One region of the Acidaminobacter sp. QWL-03 genome, then DNA from elsewhere that is predicted to be linked to it. Evidence: riboswitches for the same ligand, from Rfam matches in the RefSeq annotation. Region 1 holds a riboswitch; each other region holds the start of a gene.
The links. A riboswitch is a leader RNA that binds a small molecule or an ion and turns the genes downstream of it on or off. The one in region 1 is predicted to bind cyclic di-GMP.

Region 1 (3,147 bases):
GAAGTTGGGATTGTTTGGTCGTGGCAAAATGGCTCCTGAGTTTGAGCAAGCAGCTTTTGCAGCGCAGATTGGCAAGTTGGTAGGTCCTGTAAAAACCGATTTTGGTTATCACGTTCTCATAGTGGATGAGAAGAAAGAAGCGATCGAAGCAACTCTTGAAAGCAAAAAGGACGAAGTTCGAGATGTCCTACTTAATCAAAAAATTCAGTCTCAAGGATCATCTTGGTTGGAAGAGAAGTTTAAGGAATATGACATCAATATAACCTTATAATGAGAAGTGAAAGACTCTTAAACAGTATTGACTTTTTTCATAGATAAGCATAAGAAATGCTTGAAAGTGAAGACGAAGGCAATAGAGTTAAACTTGATCGTAAATATTGGTGGTATGTATTCTAATACGCTCACTAATTCGGATAATAAATTGGTACATATTTTGAAAATTTGAGAGTATGCTATCATGCATGGGTTGATATTCAACATGCAAATTTTCGATATGATGGATATAATCGTACGATTTCACCTTAGAAAACTTTTCATTCTTTATAACAAAAAAATCAATACTCAAAACAATTATTATAATGAATAAGCTTTGTGTATAGACAAAAAATGAAGATAGTATAAAGATAAAAAAATCGCTGAAACGGCATTTATAGCGTTTCAGCGATTTTACCTCATTTTAGTCTTTTAACTCCAAAAGATAGCGAATTTTGGGTTGTGAAAACATAAAAAGAATTATCCGGTTTCAATTAGAAATGTTAACTAAATCAATAACTTTTAAGTGTCGTGAAGTCGACAGCGTTCTTTATCATATTGACGGTTTTACCTGCGGTTAGATAAGCACTGTCATAAGTAGTGTCGATCGTAATCCACTTGTCATCGGAGCTTAAGTAAACTTCATTCCACGCGTGGTATATTGTGATGTACTTGCTATAGCCCATATTGATTTTAGCAGGTATATCAATACTTCTCAGCATGGCGGCCATGACTGCGGAGTAATCGTAACATATGCCGGCATTCGCTGCGAGAACAGCATCCACATCAGGCACATATCCACTTTGTACTGTCTTTGCACGATTGTAATCATATTTGATATTCCTGGTAATATAGGTATACACCGCTTTGATTTTCTCTTCGTCGGTTTTGGCGTTCTCGGTCAACTTCTTTGCGAGTGCGACTACTTCATTATTCGTAGAAAACTTGACGATTGGATTGGAGGTCAAAAACGGTTCAAAACTTTGGATACCAGATGCGCTTATAGTAAGGGTATCCAAGCGCGTGTAGCTGGTGCCTGAAACGTTCTTGAGTAGAGCGATGGTGTATGTGCCGTCGCCCATCTGAAGCGGGATGGATTCATCCGCGAGGGACTGCACATCATAGTAGTACTTGGTGTCGCCTTTTTGAACGAGGACTTTCAATTTAGCAGTCGTGTTGACGTTGACTTTAAGTTCAACAACGCCGTCTGCGGCTTTGGCACTATTCACAGTCCAGTCAGATGGAGCGGCAAAGGAAGCTGCCGGTGCGGCCAAGACAGTCGCTGCCACGATCATAGACAGAAGTTTTTTTAACACAAAAAACTCTCCTTTCGGTAGCTGGCTGCCATTTTACAGGCCCTTTAGCTTTGCGTCCCAGCCTTTCGACTGGTTTGCCTTTATCGGTGGAAAGTAATCTAACCCACCATATAGAATTGTGAGTTCATTTTATCACAATCATCTGATAATTACAAGTGAGTGAGAATGGCAAAATGTTTTGAGGACTGTAACAAAGTTATGGGGTATGGTTTGTAGATGGGAAGTATCTGTAGAACCTGTTATTCAATTTGTTGTGATTAAATACATACATTTTAAGAGGCGAAATGAGCGTTATTACCTTAAAATATAAGTCTAATATATGGATTTGAAATTTCAGATAGGCGTCATTTCGATATTATGTTAAACTATAAAGGATGTATTTTCTTCGAAACTGAAAAGCGGGGGCAGAAATACTTTGGGGTGAAACTGCGTAAATGGTTGGATAAATTCATTCATCATACGCGTCAACTAACCGCGTTAGCCTAAAAAGAGGAGGAAATTATGAACTTGAGGAAAAGAATTGCTGCATTAACCATTACGCTGATACTTTCTACAGTGGCATTTCAGACTACATACGCCTATACAAATGGCGTTGTTTTAAAGCAGGGTTTAAGAAGTCAAGACGTATCAGATTTACAGAACGATTTGAAACAACTCGGTTATTTTGCTGTTGAACCAACTGGTTATTTTGGTACTATAACGAAGTCATCCGTCGCCAGCTTTCAAAAAGCCTATGGTTTGACGGTGGATGGTGTTGCTGGTGCGAAAACTATTGGCAAACTCACCAGTCTTTTAAGTGCTGATAAGCCGATTTCCAGGGGTGGCATCTCTCGAGTAGATGCAATTGGTACAAAAAATGTGCAAAAATTGCCGTGGTATGGCGAAGTTGAGAACATTTACGCCAGAGGTGATGTCGCTACAGTTATTGATGTTGAAACAGGAATGAAAATGCAAATCAAACGTACATATGGTGGAAACCATGCTGATGTAGAAACGTTGACCAAAGAGGATACAAATATTTTGAAGAAGGCTGTAGGTGGCGTTTGGAACTGGACCAGGCGCCCGGTAATTGTCGAAATTGATGGGTATAGAATAGCAGGATCTATGACGGCAATGCCGCATGCTGGTAGAGATGACAAGCCCGCGACGGTAGTTGTTGATAATAGAAGCGGAGGATATGGGACTGGGAATAATCTGGATGCGGTTAAAGGGAATGGAATGGATGGGCAATTTGACATTCATTTTTTGAACAGTCGGACGCACTCCACAAATAAGGTTGACACAAAGCACCAGGATGCAATTAAGAGAGCATTTGAGTCAGGGATGTAGTTGAAAAACAATTTGAGGGGAGAGTGCAGGTAGAGGACTTGTAAAGAGAAATCTCATGTTAGCATCATTTCCCAATAATTTTGAGTGTGTTAAGTTAGTAGTGAGAAGTTATTGATCATGTAGGAAACTAAACCATATTGAAAACAGAAATGCAAAAATACCATGTAATTTTGAAATGGAGTCTTTGAGCATTAGAATACTTTTTAATGTGCACCAAATTAGACCATTTTTACCGATATGTGAAATTTGG
Region 2 (3,147 bases), 1.1 Mb from region 1:
ATCCGAATGGTTTGGATGTCACACTCTATAAAGCTGACGACTACTACGTGAAGCTTGAAAACCTGATCCCTGGCGACTACAGCATTGACGAAATCAACGTTGGGGACGAATGGGAGGCGCCTGACCTTCCAATTAATAAAGAAGTTTTAGCCGATGGTCTCGTCTCCATCAGCTTCACCAACGTCTACGTCCCTGGTGATCTGGAAATCACCAAACTCTTCGATTACGAAGGCGTTGTGGGATTTGAAGAATCCATGCTTCCAGAGACAATTGACATTCACATTGAAGGACCTTCCTATGATCCGGACGGTCTGGATGTGACACTTGAAAAAGCTGATGGCTACTATGTAAAACTTGAAAATCTCCTTCCTGGCACCTATGAAATCACTGAAGTTAACGTTCCATCCGGTTGGATGGCACCAACCCTTCCAATTGAAATCGAAGTGGAAAACGGCGAAGTGGCATCTGTTGAATTCACGAACGTCTTCATGACGGGTTCGCTGACGATCACTAAGAATTTCATCGGCGGCGATGGGACCTTATGGCCTGAAGAAATCGTCGTAGTCGTGACTGGTCCTTCCTATCTGTTAGGGTTTGCAGCTGTAATTGAGATCGATCAAGTAACCGGATCTGGTTCCGTAACTTTGGACGACTTGATCCCTGGTGAATATACCTTCACAGAGCTGGCATTTGTCGGCAGTGAAAACTTCACCTCCAACATCAGTCCGCAATCTGTGATGGTCGTTGCAGGCGCAGTCTCACCTGCCATGGTGACAATCACTAACACTATGGCATACCACGATGAAACCGCTTGGGCACTAGGTAATAACAAAAACTTGGATTCCGTGAAATCCAACAACTGGGGCTGGAATATTGGTCCTATCACCGATGGATATAGCGAAATCCACGACTTAATCGCTGGCGCTGGCGGCAACATTGTAGAAAATGGCACTTTAGTTGGACATGTTGAAATTGTTTACTCCGGCGGTTACGTCACCGTGACCTACCACATGCTGGACGGCTTTGAATTGATGGACACTCATGTTTGGATTGGCACATCCAATCTTCCAAAACTCAAAAACGGCAAGATGACTGACTCCCCTGGCCAATTCCCATATGAGGATGGTGTCAGTATCGCTGCTACAGGTCCAGTCTACGTCGCAGCTCACGCAGTTGTGAGAATGCCAGGGAACTAATGCGGCACAATGTGGAGATCTGAGTAGTATGTAATAAGCTCTAAGGCGCTCCCGGGGTTTCGGGGGCGCCTTTTGTGACTTGAGGAGGCCATCCTAACAAGCTCTGGCACCAGTTTGAAAGTTGTCCGCGTCACCAACTCTGAATCCGTCCGCGTCACCCAACTTACGCCCCTTTTTTGATCATATTGTTAATGAAAATCATTATCGAAAAACGCTTAAACCCCTTCTGCCAGGGTAACTATGCACTATCAAGAAGCAGTTAAAAATTTTTAAACACCCCGCCACACTACATAGTTTTAGATCCACAGCAAATCTCCCTCTGACCCCTGTAACTGCCTGGCCACACAAAACCTCATTACATACAAGGGCAAACCCGCCGAAAGTCGGGGACGCAAAGCCAGGGCCTAAAGTGCGAGCTATGGTCGACCGGCTGCTATGTACAACCGTTTTGTGTTGTCATGGCAGCTTTTTATTTGCCCTTGAGAGCAAGTGACGCATTTGAGGCGATTACGAATACTAAGAAAGCGAGAGGTGAGAACAATGTTAGGAATGAAAAGAAAAGTTAAGCGGCTTCTGAGTTTGAGCATAATGTTGACCATGGTGCTGATGAGCTTTCCGTCACTGGCGGTGACGGCATACGACTTTGAAGGTACTTTTGATATTACGGCAGGTCAGAATATGGTGATCGGTGAAGCCACCGTGATGATCGATGGCGACCAGTTAACCATCGACGTGAACCTGGATGATGGCCAAAAAGCCAGCGAGTTCCATCTGGACATTTTCGATACCCTGCCAGACTCACGTCCAACACCTGGCCAGGCTGAACACAAAGGAAGCTTTAATCCAGCAAAAGAAGATTTTGACATCGGTCCAATAACCCTTGACCTCGATGATCTCAACCCAGGCCAGTGTCAGGATCTCTATCTCATCCTTCACCTGGCTGTCGGCGGAGAAACCGCTTATGCCGGCACGGTTATTGACTCTGAAGAGAGCAGCGGCGCATGGTTCGGCTACATCCACATTCAAATCTGCGAGCCTGACGAACCAGACCCTGAATTCGGCAGCCTGACTATCTTTAAATTTCACGACATGAACGAGAACGGCGAATTTGACGAGGACGACGAGCATGCCCTCTCCGGCATCGAGTTCGAAATCTATAACGAAGACGACGAGGCACTCGAAGACTCCCCATTCACTACGGATGACGACGGCCTGATCGAGCTCACCAACCTCCCGGTTGGCGAGTACACCATTAAAGAACTGTCCGACTACCAAATCACAGGACAAGTCTTTACCGATGGTCTCCTCTCCATCTCCATCAACAAAGACCAAACCACCCGAGTCGAAATTGGCAACATTATCCCGGATGACACCTTCGACGTTAGAATCGTTAAATTCGAAGACCTCAACCGAGACGGCAAAATGAACGGCAACGACGATTTCCTCGAAGACATTCACTTCATGCTCTTCGAAGATCCTGAAGACGAAAACCCTCTCCAGCACGGTTACACGGATGAGGACGGCGAACTTCTCTTCAGCGGTCTCGAAGCTGGCACCTACTATTTAAAAGAGCACAGCAGCGCGAAAATCACGACACCAGGCTTCGACGATGACGGTTTCATGATGATCGAGGTCGGCGGCGAAGATTTTGAAAATCCGCTTGAAATTGGAATTGGGAACTACTTTAGTGAAGAGGAAGAAGAGTTTGGCGCTATCACCATCTGGAAATTTGTCGATGTAGACAAAGACGGCATTTGGGATAACGGTGAACCTGCCCTTGAAGATATTGAATTCAAACTTTTCATGGAACATGACATGCCATCCACCAGTGAATCAGCCATTTCTCTGATGGAAGTCGCAAGCGGCGAAACAGATGAAGACGGCAAACTGGTCTTCAACAACCTCGAATTTGGCCACTATGTCCTCGAAGAACACAGCACCTTTGAAATCA
Region 3 (3,147 bases), 1.2 Mb from region 1:
GGCTTTTGAAATCCTCATTCAGAACAGCTTTGAGGGCCTTGAAGCCTTTGAAATTCCAAGCGGAATCAGTGAAAGCTCCGAAGTCACAGCAACACTCAATGTCACAAGAATGGAAGGCGCCTTCTACCTTCATCATCTGATGAAAGCTGAAAGAATCCTGGAGCAGCAGCTTTATACGGATCAGCCGGATATTCCACAGTGGGCTCTGGAGTCTGTCCTGGGGATGACTCAAAAGGGGATCTTTAAAGGCTTCCCGGATGGATCCTTCAAAAGCCGTCAGTGGCTCACCCATGCTGAGGCCATTTGTCTGGTGGCAAAGTCTCAGCTGCAGTGGATGAGAGAAGGATTGACGGCCATAGTGCCAAAACCGGTTCCGCTGGGTGAGCCGGTGGTTACAGAGCCGGTAGTCGAGACGCCAATAGCCGATGGGACGGAGCCTGATCCCACACCAAATCCTGAGCCAACACCGGCACCGGAACCACAGCCTGAACCACAACCTCAACCTCAGCCGGTGCCAGATCCAACCCCTGAACCCGAACCTCCCGTCACTACAGAGCCTCCGGTTGTCTCTGAGCCTCCGGCGGATACAGAACCAGCCGAAACGCCAGAAGAGCCTGCAGAACCTGTTGAGCCAGTGATTGAAGCGCCTCAGCCGGATCCGGTCCTACAACCGGAAGACCCGCAGCCAACGGATCCTCAGCCCGAAAATCCACAACCCTTAGATCCGCAGCCTGAAGAGCCGCAAACCGAAGACCCTCAGTCTGAGGTACCGGAAGTAAAACCAACTCACACCGCAGAAATCCTTATGCTCCTGCCGGAGGGCAAAACGCACTATGCTTACGTTCCCATTGAGCTTTATCTGATAGATCCGGATCTCAACACAGATCCAAACGTCGTTGAGACGGCTGAAGTGCTGATGTTCTCCTACGATTACTTCGAAAGTGTCATTACCATGACAGAAATCAGTGCGGACAGCGATCATTTCTTGGCTTGGATTACACCGGTCTTTGAACCGGGGGAGGATCCATTTGAGTTCAGGGTATGTGAGTTCTATACCATTGGAGCTTACATAGATTACTATGATCCGGTGAATGCTGAAGGCGTAACGCATTATTTGAGGTCCATGTCCTTTGATGTGCAGCCGTTTGTGTATTAAATAAAGAAGGCGCCAGTCAGACAGTCGGATACGGCTTCTGCTGGCGCATTATTATTCATAAAAATACGGAGAAAAGGATAACATAATACGTTTTCCTAACATTTCACCATATTTTCTCAACATTTTTATAGGTTCGACATTATTCGACCTACAAATTTTCTGAAGATATGCTATAGTTGTTAATGGCGATATAAACTTGTAATTATATAGGTTACTAACACATTTGGTAAACCGTGGGAAACCATGGGACACAAAGCTAGAGGGGCTTCCTCCAATCGGAAAAGTCAGCCAGTTGCAACATATTAACGGCAGCTATGGACTGTCGTTTTTTTGTGCAAATTATCATTTATGTATTTATATTGAAAATATGTTAATTCGACATTAAAACCTAACATTCGACAATTGTAATCGTGTATAATAAATGACGGCGTATGGTTGTATCTAATGATGCCATAAATCGTTATTTCTACATAATAAAACCAGGGGGATCGACTATGAAATCGACGCGAAAATTCTCAATTGTTTTACTGGATATAGCATTCCTCTTTGCGTCCATTGTCATTGCCATCATTCTGAAAGCGAATTTTGAGCGGTTATTTTTTCTTCTTGAGAATGGGTTGACCTTTATCATCCTTATGCTCGGATTAAAACTATTGATGATGAAGCTTCTTATGCTTTATGACAGCCTCTGGGAGCATGCCAGTGTGGATGGACTCATTAGAATTGCCTCTTTTGGCATTTTGAGTCATTTGATGGTGGCGTTCATGGATGTTTACCTGGAAGGCGCGTTCAGCTATAAAAGTCTCCTACTGATCTCCTTTTTTGATGTTGTTCTGATTGGTGGATTCCGTTTGAGCTACAGAGTTATAAGAAGACTGAAGAATCGTGCCTATACTATTGGCCAAAGCTATAAAAACATCCTGATCATAGGGGCGGGGCGCACCGGAGGGATGATGGCGAGACACCTGCTGTCAGAACCGCAGCGGTTTGGTTACCCTAAAGCTTTTATAGATGACGATCCACGAAAAGAAGGCACTTTGGTCAACGACATAAAAGTCATGGGCAACCGGTATGACATTTTAAGTGTGACGAAACGTCAAAGGATTGACGAAATTATTCTGGCTATCCCTACAGTTCCAATGCAGGATCGAAAAGAGATTTTGGAGGAGTGCAAGAGAACCGGAGCAAAAGTCAAAACTGTGCCGTCACTGGAAGAAATGATGATTGATAACGTCGACATTAAAAGAATCCGAGATGTGGAAATTGAAGACCTGCTGGGAAGAGATGAGATTACCCTCAATATGGATGGGATCAAGGACTATTTGGAAGGGAAAACCGTTCTTGTCACAGGTGGGGGAGGATCTATAGGATCCGAACTTTGCCGGCAGATAGTGAGGTTTGCACCCAAGAAGCTGATCATCCTGGATATTAATGAAAATTCCGTGTATGACCTGACTAACGAACTGAGGTCAAGAGGACTGGGCGGCATTGAACTGGACATGGTAATCACCTCTGTAAGAGATCGCAAAGAACTTTTCAGAGTATTTAATGACTTAAGACCACAAGTCGTCTTTCATGCGGCTGCCCATAAGCACGTACCTTTAATGGAGAGAAGTCCCCGTGAAGCTATAAAAAACAACGTCTTTGGAACGCTGAAACTCGTTGATGCCTCAATAAATTATGGGACTGAACGATTTGTTTTGATCTCGACGGACAAGGCAGTGAATCCAACCAGTGTAATGGGCGTCAGTAAGCGGATTGCAGAGATGATCGTCCAATCCGTGGAATCTCATAAAACTGTCTTTACCGCAGTGCGCTTTGGCAACGTTCTGGGCTCCAACGGCAGCGTCATCCCGCTCTTCAAGAAACAAATTCAAGAAGGTGGACCGGTGACGGTGACCCACAAGGACATGGTTCGCTACTTCATGACCATTCCTGAAGCCTCGAGACTAGTGCTTCAGGCTGGCGGCCTTGCCAAGGGCGGAGATGTG
Region 4 (3,147 bases), 1.1 Mb from region 1:
GTCGGCAGCACCGTCACTTGGACCTACAAAGTCACCAACACAAGCAACGTTACGCTCACTGACATTGTGGTCAGAGACAATAAATTCAGCAGTCCAATTGGCACAATCTCATCTCTTGCTCCAGGTGCCTCTGAAACACTCAGCAAGACCGGCACAGCGACCCTAGGCGATTACACTAATGAGGGCACCGCAACCTTTACCCCAGTGGAAGGCACACCAATTGTCGCTCGCGACACCAGCAGCTACACTGGCTACCGTGAACGCCGCGATCCTGACCCTGATCCGGACTATGGCGACATCCGTATCTTCAAGTTCCTCGATAGTGATAACGATGGGGAATTTGATGAAACCTCACTGACAGAACTCCCAATGAACGGCATGGAATTCGCGCTCTACGATGCGAATAAAGTGTTCATTGAGTCCCTCGAAACTGGCCTGAACGGCACGCTGACCTTCAGAAATCTCGATTTCGGCACCTATTATCTCAGAGAAATGAATCCTGGCTTCACCATCACCTCCGACAATTTTGGCGCCGATGGTTATAGCGATCCAATCCGCGTCAACTCAACCACCACAGTCTTCGTTGAAGTCGGCAACAGACGCAACGTCGCAACACCTGAACCAATTGTCGATGAAGTTGTCGAAGTCATCGAAGAAATCCCTGAGGCAGAAGTCCCACTCGCCCTCCCAGACACCGGTGAAATCCCACCATTCTTTGCGTATGGCTTTGGATCCTTGCTGATGCTGGCAGGCGCTTATCTGAAACGACGCAGCAGATGATTTTAATTAACCGTTTAAAGTTTCAATTAATAGTGTAATATCTCTCACCTATCGGGCCATCCTACGGATGGCCCACTCTTTCACGAAAGCTGACAGATGTGTATAGAGTGAAGAAGAACAATCCCTTCGGGAGCTTGCTCACGAAAAGGTTGTTCTTTTTCATTTCATATGGAGCGCAGCTCGCAATCTAAGCCGAACTCCGGATCATATCTGACTTCAATGCGAAATGAATTATTACAAAGTCATTACCGTCCACCAACTCAAAACCCGTCCGCGTCCCCCACCCCCCAAAATTCCCCGCCATCCGCCCCACATCCCGCCCCCCGCCCTGTTTCAACCCCCTCGTTTTCGGGTAACATAATACCACAGGAATATCAATACACAAAGAAACCTAAACATCCACCCACAAAACGTTAAACCATATAAAGGCAAACCAAAACGAAAGGCTGGGTCGCAAAGCCAAGGCCTAAGGGCAGGACCTCTGCCGATGGTCGACCGGCTGCTATGTACAGCGTCTCGTTGTCATGGCAGTCTTTTTTTATTCAATTGTACACAACCTAATTCAATAGCTCCCGGTGCCGACCACAAGAGAGGTGAGAAAAATGTCAGGCATCAAAAGAAAAGTAAAGACCCTTGTCAGCCTCATGATGATCCTTGCCATGATCATCACGAGCGTCCCCTCCATGGCAGATGAGACCCACGACTTCCAAGGCACCTTCCAGGTCTTTGCCGGCCAGGATCAACCGATCGGCACCGCCAGCGTCATTGTCGACGACGGCATGCTGACCCTCCATGTCACCATGGATCCCGACTGGCCGGCGGATGAATACAGCCTCTACATCTTGGATGAGGAACCCACCAACCGGCTGAATCCCGGTCATGCGCCATTTAAAAACGAAGACCTGGACAAGGCCACCGACTTCACCATAGGTCCAATCGACCTGGCCCTTCCGGAGCTCGCCCCCGGCCAATGCCTGACGAGGTACTTGGTCCTCCACTTGGTCTCCGGCACCGAAACCGCCTACCCGGGTGACATCATAAAACCGGACAAAGGCCCATGGTACGGCTTTATCACCTTCACCCTCTGCGAACCAAAAACCACCCCGACCGGCTCAATCACTATACAAAAAATCGTTGAAAACTCAGAGGGCGAACCACTCACAACAGACAGCACCCCATTCATCATCACCATCACACATCCAGACAGCACCAAGACTGTTACCCCGGCCATGATCAACGGCAATGGCACCGCCCCACCATTCACCGACCTGTCCCTTGGCACCTACACGATTTCCGAGGCCGCTCCAACCGACTACACCCTTAAAGGCATCACCTCCGGCACACTGACCGCCACCAACGATCTGCAGATCACTATTAGCGAAGATGATCTCGATCACCACGTGACCGTCACCAACCAAAAAGATGCCACGGTTATCACAAAAATCTGGAGCCTCCGCCTCACAAAAAAAGTCGTCGACACCGATAATAAAACCATCAGCACCAACGACACCTTTGAAATTGAGATCAAATACCCGGACAATTCTACACACACCCACGTCTTAAAAGGCGACGGCACTCCCGTCACCTTAAACAACCTTTCTCCTGGTATCTACAAGATCACCGAGGATGCTCCGAAAGGTTACACCCTGAAAAGCATCCAGTCCGGCGACACGACCACCGACGGCGCGCTGACGATTACACTTAGCGAAAGTAATCCGAAAACGACAATCGAGGTCACCGTCACCAACAAGCGTGATCCAGATCCAGACCCACCAGGTGACCCAGATCCACCGTCAAACCCACAGGATAAAAAAGGTGAAATCCGCGTCCACAAGTTCCTGGATACCAATCAGAACAACCTCCAGGACCCTTCCGAGTTCGATATGCAAAACATCACCTTCGAACTCTACGCCGCGGACAAGACCACCCTGCTGCACACCAAGAAGTCCAGCGCCGCGGGCGACCTCACCTTCGCCAACCTGAGGTATGGCACCTACTATCTGCGGGAAGTCAGCGATTACACCATCACTTCCCCATCCTTTTCCGCCGATGGTTTCTCCCCGCCAATCTCCATCAACTCCACTCAGGCCTTGACCTTCAACGTGGGCAACTACAGGGACACTACGACGGAAGACGTTCCGCCGGAGCCTAATCCACCACTGGGTCCGCCTGATGAACCACCTGATACGGAAATCGTTGAGGAAGATCCGCCGCCATTAGGCGCTCCCCCTTGGGAGCCGCCAAATGAACTCCCACCAACCGGTGAAGCACAGATTGGCATGCTCAATCTCCTCGGCACCCTGCTCCTCCTCGCAGGAGCATTCCTGAAATACCAGTATTGAAAAGAAAACCCCAAAACCGGATCGT

Region 2: another riboswitch for cyclic di-GMP. It lies ahead of AC4PHM_RS12015 (SpaA isopeptide-forming pilin-related protein); the one in region 1 lies ahead of AC4PHM_RS00370 (transglutaminase-like domain-containing protein).
Region 3: another riboswitch for cyclic di-GMP. It lies ahead of AC4PHM_RS05795 (polysaccharide biosynthesis protein); the one in region 1 lies ahead of AC4PHM_RS00370 (transglutaminase-like domain-containing protein).
Region 4: another riboswitch for cyclic di-GMP. It lies ahead of AC4PHM_RS12030 (MSCRAMM family protein); the one in region 1 lies ahead of AC4PHM_RS00370 (transglutaminase-like domain-containing protein).

What each region holds. Positions count from the first base shown of each region.
Region 1 is NZ_CM178752.1:84,506-87,652, forward strand. Features, by position in the region: gene AC4PHM_RS00365 (peptidylprolyl isomerase) at 1-271, shown strand, start outside; gene AC4PHM_RS00370 (transglutaminase-like domain-containing protein) at 765-1,568, opposite strand; cyclic di-GMP riboswitch class I at 1,582-1,657, opposite strand; gene AC4PHM_RS00375 (peptidoglycan-binding domain-containing protein) at 2,070-2,897, shown strand.
Region 2 is NZ_CM178752.1:2,558,211-2,561,357, forward strand. Features, by position in the region: gene AC4PHM_RS12010 (MSCRAMM family protein) at 1-1,196, shown strand, start outside; cyclic di-GMP riboswitch class I at 1,553-1,634, shown strand; gene AC4PHM_RS12015 (SpaA isopeptide-forming pilin-related protein) at 1,737-3,147, shown strand, end outside.
Region 3 is NZ_CM178752.1:1,281,403-1,284,549, reverse strand. Features, by position in the region: gene AC4PHM_RS05800 (S-layer homology domain-containing protein) at 1-1,156, shown strand, start outside; cyclic di-GMP riboswitch class I at 1,372-1,456, shown strand; gene AC4PHM_RS05795 (polysaccharide biosynthesis protein) at 1,651-3,147, shown strand, end outside.
Region 4 is NZ_CM178752.1:2,570,062-2,573,208, forward strand. Features, by position in the region: gene AC4PHM_RS12025 (DUF7507 domain-containing protein) at 1-780, shown strand, start outside; cyclic di-GMP riboswitch class I at 1,198-1,287, shown strand; gene AC4PHM_RS12030 (MSCRAMM family protein) at 1,383-3,122, shown strand.